2 regions of the Limnobacter thiooxidans genome follow, and region 1 is predicted to be linked to the other one. Evidence: predicted binding sites of a transcription regulator. Region 1 holds the regulator's gene; the other holds the start of a gene.

Region 1 (8,657 bases):
TATAGGAATTCTTTTGGGAATTCGTTAAAGTTAGGTGGACTTGAGCCGTTAAGAAAACATACGAAAACCACTTGGGCTCTGCCAAATGCGGAGGAAATTATGAGTATCAATCGAATCAACCCGGGAAGCAGTCCCCTGGACAAACTGGCCAAACCACAAAGCGGCGGGAAATCTGCGCCTGTGGCGGCTGCTGACAAAGCCAGTACGGAAGGCGCAGTGGCCAGGCTTTCTGGCCAGTCCAGCGAGCTGAGTGCTGTGGGTGCCCCATTCAACGCCGAAAAAGTGGCCGAGATCAAGGATGCCATCAGCAAAGGGGAATTCAAGGTGAATGCCGAGGCAGTTGCTGCCAAGGTCATTGAAAGTGCTCGCGAGTTGCTGGGTCAGAAATAACACTGACCAGCCCGCTCGGGAACGACAACTGGGAATATTGAATATGTCGCATGTTGCTGCAGCAAAAAACTTGTACAACAACCTGGCTTATGAATGTGAAACAGCCATGGCGCTGGTGGACATTCTGCTTGAAGAACAGGCTTGCCTGGTCAAAATGGAAACCGGTGCATTGAACAGCCTCGCTACTCGCAAGGAAGCGATGATGCTGGACCTGGAGAAGCGTTACCTGGCCAACATTGAATTGTCCAAAGCCGCAGGCTTTGCACCAGACCTGGATGGCATTGCCTTGTGGGTAGATGTACTGGCAGCCGATGAACCCAGACTGTTCGGCACCTATTCCACACTGCGTTCTACCTTGACCCATGCACAGCGCCTGAACACCACCAATGGTGAGTTGGTCACGGAACAATTGGCAGGTTTGCAGGAACGTATTTCGATTTTGACTGCTGCTGCAGTGGCTGAACAAAAACCCACTGCCAGCGACACTTACGGACCGAAGGGCGGCATGGCCCAGTCTGCATTGACCGGTGGCGCTATGCCCCGCGCGGTAATTCGTTGATGGTCAACCAGTAGGAAACCAGTGCGGAAATTCGGGTCAGGTACTGATCGAATTGCACTGGTTTGACTGCAAAACTGTTGACACCCAATTCATAAGAACGCTTCACATCGCTGATTTCCCTGGACGACGACAACACCACGATTGGCATGGTTTTGAATACGTCATGGGAACGCAGAAACTTCAGCACCTCCAGTCCATCCAGTTTGGGTAGTTTCAGGTCAAGCAACACCAACTTGGGCAAGTTCAATACAGCACTGTTCTCGGGGTGGTCATCCATCAACTGCTTGAAATAGTCAATGGCGCGCTCGCCGTCTTCCAGCAACAGAGTGCTGGAACTTGACGAAGTTTTTCTCACCACGCGCAGGGCGAGGTCCGCGTCGTTGGCGTTGTCATCAACCAACACAACATCAGCCATGGAAATTCCTTTCATTCAGTCAATTCAATTTGATCGGGTAGCGTGAAGGTAAAGCATGCACCCTGGCCCAATTCACCACTGGCACTGATTTCTCCACCGTGGCGTTCGATGATCCGTTTGACAATGGCCAGGCCTACACCAGTGCCGTCAAAATCTTTTTTGTGGTGCAAACGTTCAAACACATTGAACAGCTTGTCCGCGTATTTCATGTCAAAGCCAGCACCATTGTCTTGTACGGTAAAGCGGAAAGTCCGCACCCCTTTTTCGCAATGAATGATCACCTTGGGGTGTTCGGCCTTGCTGCTGAACTTCAGTGCATTGTCGATCAAATTCATCCAGACCTGTTTAAGTAACACCGGGTCTGCATACACCGGTGGCAGGTCACACACCTCGACGATGTTTTTGCGCTTGGCATCAAGCTGATCGAGAATCTGCTCCACCAACTGTTGCTGATCCACCTTGACGCGGGCCACATCGGTACGCAAAAGGCGGGAAAAATCCAGAAGCCCGTCAATCAAACCGCCCATTTGACGGGCATTGTTACTGATTCGGTCAAGCAGGCCGTTGGCTTCAGCAGGCAGACTATCGGCGAAATCTTCTTTCAAGATACTGGAAAACCCGTCAATGGCACGCAGGGGTGCCCGCAAGTCGTGCGACACGGTGTAAGTGAAAGCTTCCAGCTCGGAATTGCTGCGGGTCAGTTCAGCTGTGCGATCGGTAATGCGCTGCTCCAGCGTGCCGTTCAAGCCTTGTAAATCATCTTCGAATACTCGGCGTTCAACACACAAACCCAACAAGCGAATGGCGGTTAAAACCCGAAGTACATCGTCATGACAGGCATGCTCAACGCCCTGCTGAGCCACCATGATCCAGTATTCGGGCTGATTCGGCTCCACGGCTTTTCTGCGGGCCAGCCAAATAGAGGAAATACCCAGCTCGTTTTTCCAGCTGTCATCAAAATAATGTTCGGGCTTCATTTTGCTCAGTCAAACCAGGCCATGCTGGTCATGACCTTCCAGCGGATCGCAGTACTGCTCTGCGTTGTCCCAAAAAGCCTGGCCTTTGTCCAGCGGCATGCGAATCAAGGGGTTGGTTCCGCGAACACGCCAGTGATTTTGTTCGGATTTGTCACGAAATCCTAGCACCACTTCGGCGTGAACGGTCAGGCAGTTTTTCAGTCCGCGGGCGTATGAAGCAGCCAACTCGGGAATGGGCGCAGAAAGCAGAACCCCCTGCAACAGGGAGCGCTGCAATGAAAGCATTTGCTCATTCAAGCGCTTTTGGGTCATGTCCGTTGAAACACCCATGTAACCCAGAAACTCGCCCTTGGGGCCATACAAGGGGCGCCCTGTGGATTCGAAGATGATGCGTTCGGCGTTACGTGGCCAATATTCAAAACTGACTTTGTCAAAAGGCTGGTGATTGTCCAGCAATGCCTTGAATGTGTCCCAGTTGTAACGCGGGTCGATGCAGCTCAAGCCTTCCACTTCCCAGCGCGCCAAGCCGTCGAAGGGCAAGGGTTGGCTGCTTTTCGGTGTGCCGTTCTGATCTTTTCCACGATAAATAATGCGCACGATGGTGTGGGCCGGATCTTGCTGCCAGTACCAGTCGCCCGACAATTCCATCAGGCGGCGCAGCTGGCTTTCAGATTGAACAGATGTCTGAATGATTCCGAGCAAGCCGGAAATCAGCTTGTTGCCCATGAACCAGGCACCAATCGCACCCAACAGCAGGGAAAAGAAAATTGTGAGCAGCCAACCATCGGGGTCGGTGGTGTTGCCTGCCATGTAAAGCCCGGTGAGCGCCAAGGGGCCGATGGCTGTTATGACAACAAGAATCAGGGAACGGTTGACCCGCTTGCTGGATTGCCTGAAGGTTTTCGGTGTTCCTTGATCTTTAGGCTGGGCCATGCAAATTAGTAGTCGCGAAGCTTGGCCTTGAGACGACTGACAGCCTGGGTGTGCAACTGGCACACGCGGGATTCAGTGACCCCAAGAACAGCCGCAATTTCACGGAAGTTTAACTCCTGTTCATAATACAGCCCCATGAGCATTTTTTCACGCTCTGGCAGTTCTTCGATGGCTTGAATCAGCGTGGACCGGAATCGTTGGTCACCCAACAGCTCGAGTGGATTGGCGTCTTCATCACCATCCATCTGGCGATCCAGGTAACCTTCGCCATCACCGTCCTCGGCATAGTCGTCGTAAAAGACCAGTTGGGCACCGCGCGAGTCGAACAGCATGTTCTGGTATTCATCCAGGCTCACGCCCATGACTTCCGCTATTTCCTTTTCGGTGGCAGAACGACCCAACTGTTGCTCGGCCTTTAAGGTGGCCGTTTCGATTTTTCGCTGGGCTTGGCGAACACCGCGGGGCATCCAGTCTGCAGAGCGCAATTCATCCAGCATGGAACCACGAATGCGTTGGCTGGCGTAAGTTTCGAACTGTGCGCCCTGCCCTTCTTCAAACCGGGTGATTGCGTCCATCAGTCCAATGAGACCGGCTTGAATCAAGTCATCGATTTGCACTGAGGCCGGCAGCTTCGCAATGAGGTGGTGAGCAAGTCGGCGCACCAGCGGTATGTACTGGTCGATCTGCTTGGATTTGTTGAGTGTGCCCTGGGCTGTGTACATGGAGTGTGTGATTCCTGTCTTGTTATTACGCCAGCGCGTGTTCATCGAACGAACAAATGGCCTTCGCGATTCGACGCCCCGCCGCAATCATCTCCCGACTGACCTGATTCAGCGCCCTGCCCGGCGCCAGCGCTGGCAAATGCCCCGCGTACTGCAAAGGAGTTGCCAACATGGACGACGTACTTTCGAGCAGATTGGCGAATACATGATCAGCTTCATCCGTGCTCTTCACACCTGCAACAATAACACGGTGTTGAATGTTTTCGTCTACCCCTTTCGAAGAACGAATGGCGTGGAAAGCCCGTGTGACGGACCGCGCGGTGGGTTGCACAACCCAGTACCATTCATCATTCGGAGACAAGGCGTGAGCCAGCTCTACAGCCTCGTAGGGCAAAGTGGCGTAATAGCGGTCACAGTTGACCGGCATGCGGTGCAACTTGCCCAACAAGGCGTTGACCTGCCCCGGTTTTCGGGCCAGGGCCTGCAGGCCCAGTTTGGCGGGCACCAGGTATTGCCTGTCGCCCAACTGCACCACCTGATCTTCCAGGTTCAGCTTGCCATTGAAAAACTCGATAAGATCGTGCCGTGCGCCCTGGGGCAGCAATTGCAGCAGGCCTTCGCTTGAACCGTCAAACAAGGCAGTAACCCGGTCACGCTGTGCTTGTTGTTCAAGTACGAAGCGTCCCAGGCAGGCGGCGTAGTCAGACCCCATGTCACCCAGAATCGGATGAATGACGGCGTGTTGCTGACCCAGCAGGTGTCGAAGTGTATTGGCTTGATCCATATGCATCAGTTCACCATGAAACCTTAAATTCCAGTCGTCGAGACTTGGGCCATTTTCCATTTCAATTCTTCGCTCGAGGTTTGAAATGCCTGGCCGCTGCGCGAACGCAGGGCACGGTGCACCAGCACCTGTGGATTGGCCGGAAACAGGTCTTCGGGCACGCGCTGGCCGGTGGCAATGTAATGCAAGGCCAGTTTGTGACGCATGACCACATCGAGTACACCACCAATCTTGATGGCTTCATCCAGTTTGGACACGATTGCACCGCTCAGGCCCGTGCTTTTGTAATGGCGAACCACGTCATCGAGTGTTTCAGGCTGGCTGGTGGCATTCAGCAGCAGAATGCGTTTGACATGGCTATCGGTCAGGATCTTGGTTTGCTCGGCCACGCGGGAATCGCGCTGGCCCATGCCCACGGTGTCGATCAGGATCAGACGCTTGCGCTGCATGCTGTTGCGCAACTGAAGCAGGTCAGCATGGGTTTGTGCGGTGTAAACCTGCACACCCAGAATTTTGCCGTAAATGCGTAGTTGATCTTGCGCGCCAATCCGGTAGCTGTCGGTGGTGATCAAGCCCAAGGAATCGGCACCGTACTTGACCACACAACGTGCGGCCAGTTTGGCTGTGGTGGTGGTTTTTCCAACGCCAGTGGGGCCAACCAGAGCAAAGGTGCCTCCAGTTTCAACCACGTCCTTGTCGCCAGGAATGACGTTCAGGTTTTTCTTCAATACATTCGTGACCCAGTCCTGAACCTGATTGTCATTCAGCCCGGAAGGCAGCTTTTCAGCCACAGTGCGAGCAAACAAGGGGGAGAAGCCAGACTGGGTCAGCAGATTCCACAATTCGCCACGCTGCGGGTTTTTCTCCAGCGTGTCGCGCCAGGTCATCATGGCCATCTGGTCTTTCAGCAATTGGCGCATTTGACGGATTTCTTCCAGCACAGCGGTGTTTTCCTGCGCCATGGACTCACTGGCTGCCATGGAGCGACGCTTGGCCACCTCCGACAACATGTCGTCATTGGCAAATTCGCGGGCGGCAGCTATGGGTGTGGGCTGTGGCGTTAATACAGGTGCAGGTGCAGGCGCAGGTGCAAACGTTCGATTGATGAGAACATCGCGCTGGGCTGCAACTTGCTGAGCCACTTTTTCAGCGGCAGTGGGCGCGCGCTCGGTGGATTGGCGTTCAGCGGATTGCCGTTCAGTGGCCTGGGCCAACTGGGCCCGGTCTGCCCGTGTCCAGGAGGCGGGTGCAGCCTGTTGCGCAGGCTTTTCAGTGACAGCGTCCAGATCATGCGAGGATGCGGCAAGCACTTCCGTGCCGGCTGCAGTCTGCTTGGTAGACAGAATAATTGCATCTTCACCCAGTTCTGCGCGCAGCTTTTGCAGGGCCTCACGGGTGGTGGGGGCTGTGAATTTTTTCAATTTCATGCTTTCGCTCCTACGACTTGCGCAACGCGGATAGTTCGATTTTCTGGAATTTCACTGTGCGACAGGACCCGCAAATTGGGAGCTGCACGCTTCAAGAGGCGGGCCATGGACAAGCGCAAGGCATCGGGGACCAGCAACACCGGGCTCTGGCCCAGTTGTTCCTGACGGCCTGCGGCCTCTGCGGCCTGTCGGGCCAAAGTTTCTGCCAGATTGGGATCAATGCCCACCTGGTCTTGCCCAGCGGCAGAATGCGCGTGGGTAATCATTTGTTCCAGCTTGGGCTCCATGACCAGTACGTTCAGGTCTTCGCTGGTGCCTGCCAGGGCTTGCACAATGGCGCGACCCAGGGTGATACGTACGGCAGCGGTCAATTCCAGCGGGTTCTTGGTGCGAGCGCCGTTTTCAAGCAGGGTCTCAAAAATACTGCGCAAATCACGAATGTGAACACTTTCATCCAGCAGGCTTTGAAGCACTTTTTGAATGACAGCCACATCGAGCAATTTGGGGGTAAGGTCTTCAACCACCTTGGGCGACGTTTTTGCGCAATGGTCGAGCAACTGCTGGGTTTCGGTGCGGCCCAGCAACTGGGCAGCAGACGTTTGCAAAATGTGCGACAGGTGAGTGGCCACCACAGTGGAGGCATCCACCACGGTGTAACCCGCTGCATTGGCTTTTTCTTTTTGATCATCGCTGATCCACACCGCAGGCAAACCAAAGGCTGGGTCTGTAGTTTGTGGGCCAGGCAATTGCATGGTCACGCGGCCGGGGTTGATGGCCAGGTGCTGGTTCGGGAATACTTCGCCTTCACCCATACACACGCCCTTGAGCAAAATACGGTAAACCGAAGGACGCAATTCCAGATTGTCGCGAAGGTGCACAGCTGGTGGCAAAAAACCGATTTCCTGGGCAAACTTTTTGCGAATCGCTTTGATGCGTTTGAGCAGATCACCGTCTTGCTTGTTGTCGACCAGGGCGATGAGGCGGTAGCCGACTTCCAGTGCAATGGTGTCGATGGGGACCAGGTCGTCCCAAGTAGCTTCTTGCGCTTCCGTTGTAGCGGCCTTGATCTTGGCTTGTTCATCGGTGTTCTGTGCCACTTTGGACACTTCCGGTTTGGAAGCCAAGTGATAGGACAAATAACCGAAACCGGCAGCCAGTGACAGGAATGCGAAGCTGGGCATGCCGGGGATAATGCCCATCAGGGCCATGATGCCCGAGGTAATGCCCACAGCCTGTGGGGACTTGAGCAACTGGCTGGCCAGTTGGGTACCAATGTCCTGCCCCTGACCCACGCGTGCCACAACCAGACCGGCTGCAATGGAAATCACCAGTGCAGGAACCTGTGCAACCAAACCATCGCCAATGGCCAGCAGCACGTAGTTGGTGCCGGCGTCGGCAAAGCTCATGTCGTGCTGCATGACACCGACTGCAAAACCACCAATGATGTTGATGATCAGGATCATGATACCGGCCATGGCGTCGCCACGGACGAACTTGCTGGCACCGTCCATGGAACCGAAAAACTCGGCTTCCTGACTGACTTCGGCACGGCGAGTTCGTGCCTGGTCTTCAGTAATCAGGCCGGCGTTCAAATCAGCATCAATGGCCATCTGTTTACCAGGCATCGCATCGAGGGTGAAACGGGCAGACACTTCAGCAATTCGGCCAGCACCCTTGGTAATCACCACGAAGTTGATCAACATCAGGATCACGAACACCACAATACCGACTGCAAGGTTTCCGCCCACCAGGAAGTGACCAAACGCCTCGATCACTTTGCCAGCTGCATCGGGCCCTTCGTGGCCGTGCATAAGTACCACGCGGGTGGAAGCCACGTTCAAACTCAAACGCAACAACGTGGTGACCAGCAAAATGGTCGGGAATGCAGCGAAATCGAGTGGTTTGGTGGTGTACAGGCTTGCAACCAGCACCATGAGGCTGAGCGCGATGTTGAATGTAAAAAACAGGTCAAGCGCGAATGGGGGAACAGGCAAAATCATCATGACCAGAATCATGATGATGAAGATTGGCGCGCCCAAGGTTTTTACCTTGTCGCCGGCCAAGCCTGCTTTAATGAAGTCCAGTGAGAATGCGGTGGAGGCCACAATTCCGCCCATCAAGTTGTTAACGGTTCAATTATGGAAAACTTTAGGTTTTTTTAATGGGGGAACTGAGGCAGATTTAGGGCTCTATTGCGAGCTGGGTTGCCTGCTTTCGCTGTTGCGGTTATTGCGGCTTTTGAAGGCTGACTAGTCGTGGATAGGCTGATGCGATTGTCGAAGGCTGACTAGTCGTGACTTGCCTGTTCCGCACTGAAAACCGCTTGATCCCTTTTTGAAGCAAGGCTTTGCATTCACATCAACCCGACCAAAAGGATGGTCGGGTTGATGTGTCGCCATCGGTTTCACCGCTTGGCGAACATGCAAGCCTCGTTCAAACGGGGCGGTTTT
Region 2 (8,657 bases), 130 kb from region 1:
CATGCCTTTGGGCAAGGCGCCATAGTTGTGTATGCCTTGTGTTGCAAGGCGACTGGAGCAAAATGCCTCGCTGACCTCTGAAGGGGCATGACGCACCAGCAGAGAAGCCTCAAACGCCAATGCCATTTGATCGACCATGGTGCGTGCGCTGTACTGCAGGCCATGCATGTCGGTTGGGTTCAATTGCATGAATTGTTTGTTCAGTGCATCTAGGTATGTATCAAGAATCGAATTGCCGCCCCGCGCCTTGTTCAGTTCCGCATTGAAAGCCATGAGCACGGCGGGCGTTTTGCCAATCGCGCGCAGCACATCGAGGCACTGCACATTGCCACTGCCTTCCCAAATCGGGTTGATGACGCTTTCACGGAACAGGCGCGGGTAAATCGAGTTCTCCATGACGCCACTGCCACCAATACATTCCATGATTTCATAGCTGTGTTGGGGCGCACGCTTGCAGATCCAGTACTTGCCCACTGCTGTGGCTAGTCGCGCCAGGTTGGCTTCGTGTTCATCCGTGTCTTTCAGATCAAGTGCACGGGCCATACGCATGGAAAAGGCCATGGCGCCTTCATATTCCAGTTGCAGGTCGGCCAATACATTCTGCATCAGCGGTTGATCAATCAGCTTGGCACCGAAAGCACCCCGCTGTTTGCAATGGTGAATGGCATTTGCAAGGCCCGCGCGCATCAGGCCTGCTGACGCACCCATGCAATCGAAGCGTGTCAAGCTGACCATTTCAATGATGGTGGGCACGCCACGGCCTTCCTCGCCAATCAGCCAGCCCTGCGCGCCGCGAAATTCCACTTCGCTCGATGCATTGGATTTGTTGCCCATCTTGTCTTTCAGGCGAATCACGTTCAATGCATTCTTGGTGCCATCGGGTAACCAGCGGGGTACAGCAAAGCACGACACGCCAGCATCTGTCTGGGCCAGAATCAAAAACACATCGCACATTGGGGCAGAAAGAAACCACTTGTGACCCACCAGTGAATACATTTGTCCCGCGCCGGGTTGGTTCACCGGGGTGGCCTGCGTGCTGTTGGCGCGCACGTCAGACCCACCCTGTTTTTCCGTCATGCCCATGCCCACGGTCAATGACAGTTTTTCATCAAAGGGTACATTGCGCGGGTCGTAACCGCGATTCAGGATTTTCGATTCAAAAATTGCAGCCACTTCGGGCTGCAAGCGGAAACTGGGGATGGACGCAAAGGTCATGGTCACCGGGCAACCGTGGCCTGCTTCCACCTGGCTTTGAATGAAAGCCTTGGCGCCACGCACCACATGGGCACCTTCCCGCGGGTTGGTCCAGGGCTGGCTGTGCAAACCTTCTTCCAGGGCCGATTTCATCAGTTCATGGTAGGCACCGTGATAGCGCACTGCATCCACCCGGTTGCCGAACCGATCGTGTGTGTCCAGTTCCGGTGTGTATTTGTTGGCCAAAAAGCCAAGCTCGAGGTATTCGGGTTTGCCGCATTTGTCGCCAAATGCAGAAATTTCACCCAAGCCCCACTCGCCACCCTCGCGTTTCACCCCTTCAAGCAGTGCCGCGTCGGTTGTGAACAGGTTGTAGCTGTGCAGTTCGCTGGCCACATTGTGCACGCGGTGTGTTTCGCCAATGCTGGCCGTGGTGTGAAGTTCTTTGGCGGTTTTCAAAGCGTTTGCTCCTGACTGATCTGCGAATTGTGGAAACATAATTACTCAAAATAGTAAAAAACGCAAATAGTTGTAATTTTATGCTTCAGTCCCACCTGTTGCAGTGCTGGTTTGTCAGGCCATACCGTGGTAGAACGAAGGTGTGTAACTCACGGAGAAACACCATGGCAACAACGCATCAAATTGAAATTGATTTGAACACCCTTGTGATGTTGGTCAATGAAGTTGCCAAGGAGGATCCGCTGGATTACGGCGACCTGCCGGTAGATGAAATGGCCTTGCGCCATTCCTGTTGTCTTGGCGCGCTGACCATTCTTCAAAATGCGGCAATATTCAAGGCCGAAGACCTGCTTTACGTACTACTCAGTTCAATGGCCAAGCTGATTGAAGAAAATGTGCTGCTGCATGCTCAAAGCGTGGAAAAGGGGGAGCAGATTCGCAGCGAGCTGGTCGTACAGATTTTGAACAGGGCCAAAAAAGGTCGCTGACAGGGTTTCCGAGGAAATAAAGGAAATTTTCTGGCCAGCTTCAGTTCGGGGTAACTTGAATTCCGGAGACTCAAGTTTCTCATTTTGCTGCCGTTAAGGTTTGTATCGACACGGAGCGCCAAAATGGACATTTCCCCAGCCGCCATGGTCAATGCCACGGTACAAATGAAGCAGGCCCAAACGCTGCAACAGGGTCAAATTGCTGTGTTCAAGAAGTCAATGGACATTGCTGAATCTTCGATCGCCCAGTTGATTCAATCGGTTCCCCAGCCGCCACCACTGGCAAGCAGCGGTAACCTAGGCACCAAGCTGAATGTTTATGCCTGACCTGATCACCCTTTGAGTCTGTGTTTCGAGCTGCTGCAGCGTAACTTTGGTTTTTAGGCTTTGGTTTTCAGGTCTTAGTTTTCAGGCCTTCGTGGCCAACATCATGAAACTTTGCCGCGCGGCTTGTTCCAGTTGTTTGCGGCTAAGACTTGGATCATTGTCTTGCGCCAGCTGCGAAACCAGCCCGTGAATTTGCACCACGATCATGGCAGCCCGCAGTTTGTATTCTACTTTGCTGATTTTTGGCTCCAGCCCGTAAATCAGCTTGAAAATTTCCTTTCTTTCCCGCGCATACACTTCTTCCACTAGTCGGGCCGCAAATGGCAGACGGTTTGACAGGGCATAAATCTCGGCCAGTACACCGAAAGTGTCAGGCCGACGAATCTCGATCAGTATCAAATCAACAATGGTTTTAAATCGTTCAAGCTGACTTTTGTCGCTCATGGCGTTCATGACCTGCGCCACGGCGGTTTGGTAGTTGTCCATCACATAGGTCAACAGCGCTTCAACCAGTGCTTCCTTGTTGGTGTAGTAGTGCTGAACGGTACTCAGTGAGATTCCCAACTGGGAAGCTACCCCACGCATGCTCAGACCCGCATAGCCTTCGCTGGCCAATATGGCTTGTGCTGTCCCCAGAATTTCCTGTGAACGAATTTGTCCCTTGTCGGTGGTGGCGTGTGTGTTCATGGGCGTTACTTTAACCTGATTATTGATCTCATTGTTGACAAACCGGTCATGTGACCTATAATCAATGCACTGCAACCGGTCGGTTGACCTATAACTTTGAGAGTGTGAAGAGACAATGAGATACCCCAAGCCAAGCTGGATGAATTCCGACCTTGAACTGTACCGTTCAAATATTCGCCGTTTCGTGGAAACCGAGATCAAGCCAAACCAACACAAGTGGGCCAAACAGCAGCACGTGGATCGCGAGTTGTGGAACAAGGCTGGCGAGATGGGTTTGCTGTCTGCTGACATTCCTGAAGAATACGGTGGCGCGGGTGGCGATTTCACCCACATGGCTGTGCTGTTTGAAGAACTGGCTTACAGTGGCGATCGTTCCTTCGGTGTGCATGTGCACGCGATTGCGGCCCAGTACATTCTGAACCACGGTACAGAAGAGCAAAAACAGTACTTCTTGCCAAAAATGGCCAGCGGCGAAATGATTGGTGCTATCGCCATGAGCGAGCCAGGCGCCGGTTCAGACCTGCAAGGTATTCGCACCAGCGCTGTGAAAGACGGCAACCACTACGTAGTCAACGGTTCGAAGATTTTTATCTCCAACGGTTACTTGGCCGATGTCATCATCCTGGTTACCAAAACTGACCCTGCAGCTGGCGCCAAAGGCACTACCTTGCTGTTGCTGGAAACCAAGAAGGCTGAAGGTTTCAAGGTTGGCCGCATTCTGGAAAAGCTCGGTCAGAAAGGGCAAGACACCTGCGAATTGTTCTTCGACAATGTGCGCATTCCAACCCAGAATGTACTGGGCGCGGAAGGCATGGGCTTCATGCAGTTGATGGTTGAATTGCCTTACGAGCGTTTAATGCTGGGTGTTGGCGCAATGGCCGCCATTGAAATGGCTATTGAAATCACGCTGGAATACACAAAAGAGCGCAAGGCCTTCGGCAAAACGATTTTTGATTTCCAGAATACCCGTTTCAAGATGGCTGAGTTGAAGTCACAGGCTGTTGTAGCCCGTGCATTTATCGACAATTCGATTGAAAAACTGGTGGCAGGCAAGCTGGATGCAGCCACGGCTTCCATTGCAAAACTGCACTTGAGCGAACTGGAATGCAAGGTGATCGACGAGTGCTTGCAGTTCTTCGGTGGTTATGGCTACATGATGGAATACCCGATTGCACAAATGTATGCAGATGCGCGCGTACAGCGCATTTACGGCGGTTCCAGTGAAATCATGAAAGAGATTATTGCCCGGTCGCTGTAAACTGGTTGTTGCGTTACTACACGACTGGTCGCAGTGAACAAGGCCCTCGATTCAACACAATCGAGGGCTTTTTTGTATCTGCAGTTTTAGACTGACTACAGATTTTTGATGACCATCAACACGGCAACCACCAGGCACATCAAGCCAAATGCTTTTTTCAGGTGGGCGCCCGGCAACCTGTTTGAAATCAACCGGCCGCCCAGCATGCCGATCGCAGCTGCAGCTGCAAATGTGATACCGATCTCAGCATTGAATTCGCCTGCTCCTGCACTGTTCAGCACGCCTGCGGCTGAAACAATCGCGATGACGGCAAGAGAGGTAACCGTAACCGATTGAATGGTTAGATTGGTGAAGCGCTGCAAGGCTGGCACCAGTACAAAGCCGCCTCCCACACCCAGCAATCCCGACAGAAACCCGGCAATTGCACCTGATACGATCAATGCCCGCGCACAAGGCCATGTCCAGATGAAACGCCCTGTGGATGGGTTACGAACGCAGGGGCAATTGCTGATTGCGCCTTCCGGAGGGGCATCAATGGCGTTTAGTGCTGAATTGTTGCTGCCGCGGAATGCATTGAACGCAACCCAGACCAGAACCGTTGCAAATACAAGGCCGAGAATTCGGGTATCCACTTGCCGGGCTATCCAAAACCCCAAGGGCGAAAAAAGCAGACCCACAAAACCCATCAACATGGCAGCCTTGTAACGCACTTCCCCTGCACGTAAACCCAAGGCAGCGCCCAGGGTTGCGGCCAAACCAACCGCCAGCAAACCAATGGGCGCAACTTCCTGCACAGCCAGGCCGGTGGAGAACACAAGCAATGGAACCGCCAATACACCCCCACCTGCGCCGGTGAGCGCCATAATCAGACCGATCAGTAAACCCAGAGCAAGAATTCCGAGCATTAGGACATACCAGAAATATTCAAAGGGGAGCAAATCGATGGGGTCTGAATGCGAGTGTTTCTGTACAAGAAAGTCATCGTCCGAAGTAGTCTGGTGTTTTGTACATTGTACACATGCAGAACGTTTGTTGATTCAGCCCTTCATTCTGAATGTGGTCATAATGTCCAATTGACTTTTGTTAAAAATTGTTTTGGAAAATTATTAACGTTTTATGTGGTCTTGGATTCCTCAAATAATCTAACCTTTTCGGGGGATAAGGATCGCTTGTTTTGAGTGTAATTTTTATTTTTTTATCTTTTAAAATAGTTGATTTTTTACTATTAATAACTCATTTGCCAATCATTCCCCAGGTTTGCAGAGGTAATCGCAATAAGTTGGGGAAGACTGGAACGTTCATATCGTGTTAATTCAATCTTGGCTGCTGTTGGTTGGCAGGCTGTGCCATCCGTGGGAATTACCGAGTATGCTTCAGCTTTCAACCTGAGCTTTGTGAACACATGTTATTGAATCAAGAATCCAGCCAACTCGTCCTGGTCGATTACCAGCAGAAATTGATGCCAGCCATTCATCAAGCTGATGAGGTTTATCGAAATGCATTGATACTGGCGACTTTGGCCAAGAAAATGCGCGTCCCTTCCTACGCCACAGAACATGTACCCGAGAAGATTGGTTCCTTTATTCCTGAATTGGCTGCCTTGTGCAAAGGCACCATGCGTAAAACCCAGTTTAGCGCCTGCCCAGAAGGTTTGGTGGATCTGCTGACCAGTAAAGCACCGGCTGGTAATGCACGAAGCCTGCCTAAGCACCTTCAAAAGAATAATCAGGACTCCGAAAGACCCAGTATTGTTATTGCAGGTGTCGAGGCCCATGTGTGTTTACTTCAAACAGCATTGGATTTGCTGAATGATGAAATGGAAGTTTGGGTTGTAACCGATGCATGCGGTTCAAGAACGGAAAGGAATCGCGATGCCGCATTTGATCGATTGGCCGGTAATGGTGCCGAATTGGTCACTACTGAAATGGTTGTTTTTGAGTGGCTTGAGGGTGCAGAAAATGAGCATTTCAAATTTGCACTTGACCTGATTAAGTAAACGATTTATTTTAAAAGCACGATTGGTTTTAAAACCAACACTTCAAGGGTTTGTTAATAATATTTTTTAGAAAGATAATATGAAAAAATTGAATTTGTCTGCTTTAAGTGCTTCTGAACTTCAACAATTGAAGTCAGAGATTGAGAAAGAACTGACTGATCGCAGTTCAAAGTTGCAAGCCATTGAAGAAGTCAAGAAACTGGCGGCTTCCAAAGGTTTGAAGCTTGAAGAACTGTTTGCCGAAATGGGCGCCAGCAAAGTCAAAGGCAAACGTGAGTTGGGCCCAGCCCCGGTTCGTTTCCGTCATCCTCAGGATTCTTCTTTGACCTGGTCTGGCCGTGGCAAACGCCCAAACTGGATGAAAGATGCATTGTCCAAGGGTTTGACTGAAGACCAGATGCGCATCTAACCCTTCGGTACGCCACACGAAAAACCGTTGCTTGTGCATACAAGCAGCGGTTTTTTTTCGCAGGCTTTGGGGTCGGCGTTCGTTGCTGCTCATCACGGCTTTCGTATCGCAGGCCTTTGGGTCGGTTCGTTACTGCTCATCTCGCCTTGGCCAAGGCTGATTTCCCGTCTAGTTGATTCTGGCTTGGGGCATGCGAGGACGCTTAAGCGCCTCCGCATCGATTGCTGGCGCAATCGCCCCGCGCTGCGAATCAGCCGGGAAGCCTTGCCCTGAATCGGCAAGATGATGCAGCAAACGAACACCTCGAAGGCTGCGAACTTGCGCGGTGAAGGGCTGATGCCTCAATGAACGCCGCAGGTCGCAGGTCGCAGGTCGTGAGCTTCAGGCATAGCTCATTCGAGTTTGCATAGGCTGCATTGCCCTCGCACCGCCATTCAAGAAAGTCTGCCCGTTTTGAATTCACACGCAACGTTCGGCGTTCAGCCGACACCGGGGTTCGGCCGTCCTTTTTGCCGAACCCCGGTGAGTCAGTGTGAACTTCAAAAAGGGGGTATTCAGGCTTTCTGGCGGAAGAGGGCATGCGCCTTGCAAACGAAGAAGAGTCATGCGCCTTGCAAACGAAGAAGAGTCATGCGCCTTGCAAACGAAGAAGAGTCATGCGCCTTGCAAACGAAGAAGAGTCATGCGCCTTGCAAACGAAGAAGAGTCATGCGCCTTGCAAACGAAGAAGAGTCATGCGCCTTGCAAACAAAGAAGGCATCTGCCTTGCAACCAATCACCCCAATCCGCGTACCAGGTCTTTCTTCAAGTCACCCACATCTTCCAGCCCAATCGCCAACCGAATCAGGCCCTGCTTGATACCTGCCGCTTCACGCGCTTCAGGACTCAAGCGCCCGTGCGTGGTGGTACCAGGGTGGGTAATGGTGGTGCGCGTGTCACCCAGGTTGGCCGTAATGGACATCAATTGGCTGCTGTCAATCACTTGCCAGGCTTTGGCGCGGGCTTCGTCTTCACTGCCAGCTTTCACTTCAAACGACACAATGGCACCACCAGTTTTTTGCTGCTTCATGGCCAATTCGTGTTGTGGGTGGCTTTTCAAGCCGGGGTAGTACACCTTGCTAACTGCTGGGTGGGCTTCCAGCCAGGTGGCAATTTCAAGCGCTGCTGCAGACTGCGCCAGCATGCGAATGTTCAGTGTTTCCAAACCTTTGAACAGCACCCAGGCATTGAATGCCGACAGGGTAGGGCCTGCAGTGCGCAGCACCGGCAGAATCTTGTCTTTCAGCAGGTCTTTGGGGCCGCAAATGGCGCCACCCAGCACACGGCCTTGCCCGTCCAGGTACTTGGTCGCGGAATGAATAATGATTTCCGTACCGAATTCCACCGGCTTTTGCAGCGCGGGTGTGCAGAAGCAGTTGTCGACCACGTTATAAATGCCGTGCTTCTTGGCTAGATCGCTGAGTGCGCGCATGTCCAGAATTTCGGTCAGCGGGTTCGACGGTGTTTCGCTGTAAAACAGCTTGGTGTTGGGCTTGATTGCCTTTTCCCAAGCGTCCATGCTGGTACCGTCCACGAAGGTGGTTTCAATGCCAAAACGCGAAAGGATATTCACGAACAACTGAACGGTTGCACCAAACAGGGCCTTCGACGCAATGATGTGGTCGCCAGCATTCAGCAGGCCCATGCAGGCCGTGGTAATGGCCGCCATGCCGCTTGATGTGGCCAAACAGTATTCGGTGTCTTCAAGCACAGAGAGCCGCTGCTCGAACATCTGCACGCTGGGGTTGGTGAAGCGCGCATACACATTGCCTTCTTCCGTGCCTGCAAAGCGTGCGGCCG

What was found. Region 1 encodes FliA, which starts transcription of late flagellar genes. Its sites were predicted from a motif close to CTAAAGTTTNNNNNNNNNNNGCCGNTA; they were not measured.
Region 2: the regulator FliA is predicted to act here: its motif matches at 2,211-2,237, upstream of RGQ30_RS05915 (YjfB family protein).

What each region holds. Positions count from the first base shown of each region.
Region 1 covers NZ_AP028947.1:1,158,521-1,167,177, reverse strand. The annotation lists gene flgM (flagellar biosynthesis anti-sigma factor FlgM) at 100-390, shown strand; gene RGQ30_RS05350 (flagella synthesis protein FlgN) at 434-949, shown strand; gene RGQ30_RS05345 (response regulator) at 924-1,364, opposite strand; gene RGQ30_RS05340 (sensor histidine kinase) at 1,376-2,341, opposite strand; gene RGQ30_RS05335 (PAS domain-containing protein) at 2,351-3,274, opposite strand; gene RGQ30_RS05330 (RNA polymerase sigma factor FliA) at 3,280-3,996, opposite strand; gene RGQ30_RS05325 (P-loop NTPase family protein) at 4,022-4,786, opposite strand; gene flhF (flagellar biosynthesis GTPase FlhF) at 4,804-6,207, opposite strand; gene flhA (flagellar biosynthesis protein FlhA) at 6,204-8,324, opposite strand.
Region 2 covers NZ_AP028947.1:1,286,666-1,295,322, forward strand. The annotation lists gene RGQ30_RS05905 (acyl-CoA dehydrogenase family protein) at 1-1,653, opposite strand, end outside; gene RGQ30_RS05910 (hypothetical protein) at 1,818-2,141, shown strand; gene RGQ30_RS05915 (YjfB family protein) at 2,265-2,468, shown strand; gene RGQ30_RS05920 (TetR/AcrR family transcriptional regulator) at 2,550-3,155, opposite strand; gene RGQ30_RS05925 (acyl-CoA dehydrogenase family protein) at 3,271-4,413, shown strand; gene RGQ30_RS05930 (sulfite exporter TauE/SafE family protein) at 4,509-5,318, opposite strand; gene RGQ30_RS05935 (isochorismatase family protein) at 5,816-6,409, shown strand; gene RGQ30_RS05940 (H-NS histone family protein) at 6,489-6,818, shown strand; gene RGQ30_RS05945 (O-succinylhomoserine sulfhydrylase) at 7,594-8,657, opposite strand, start outside.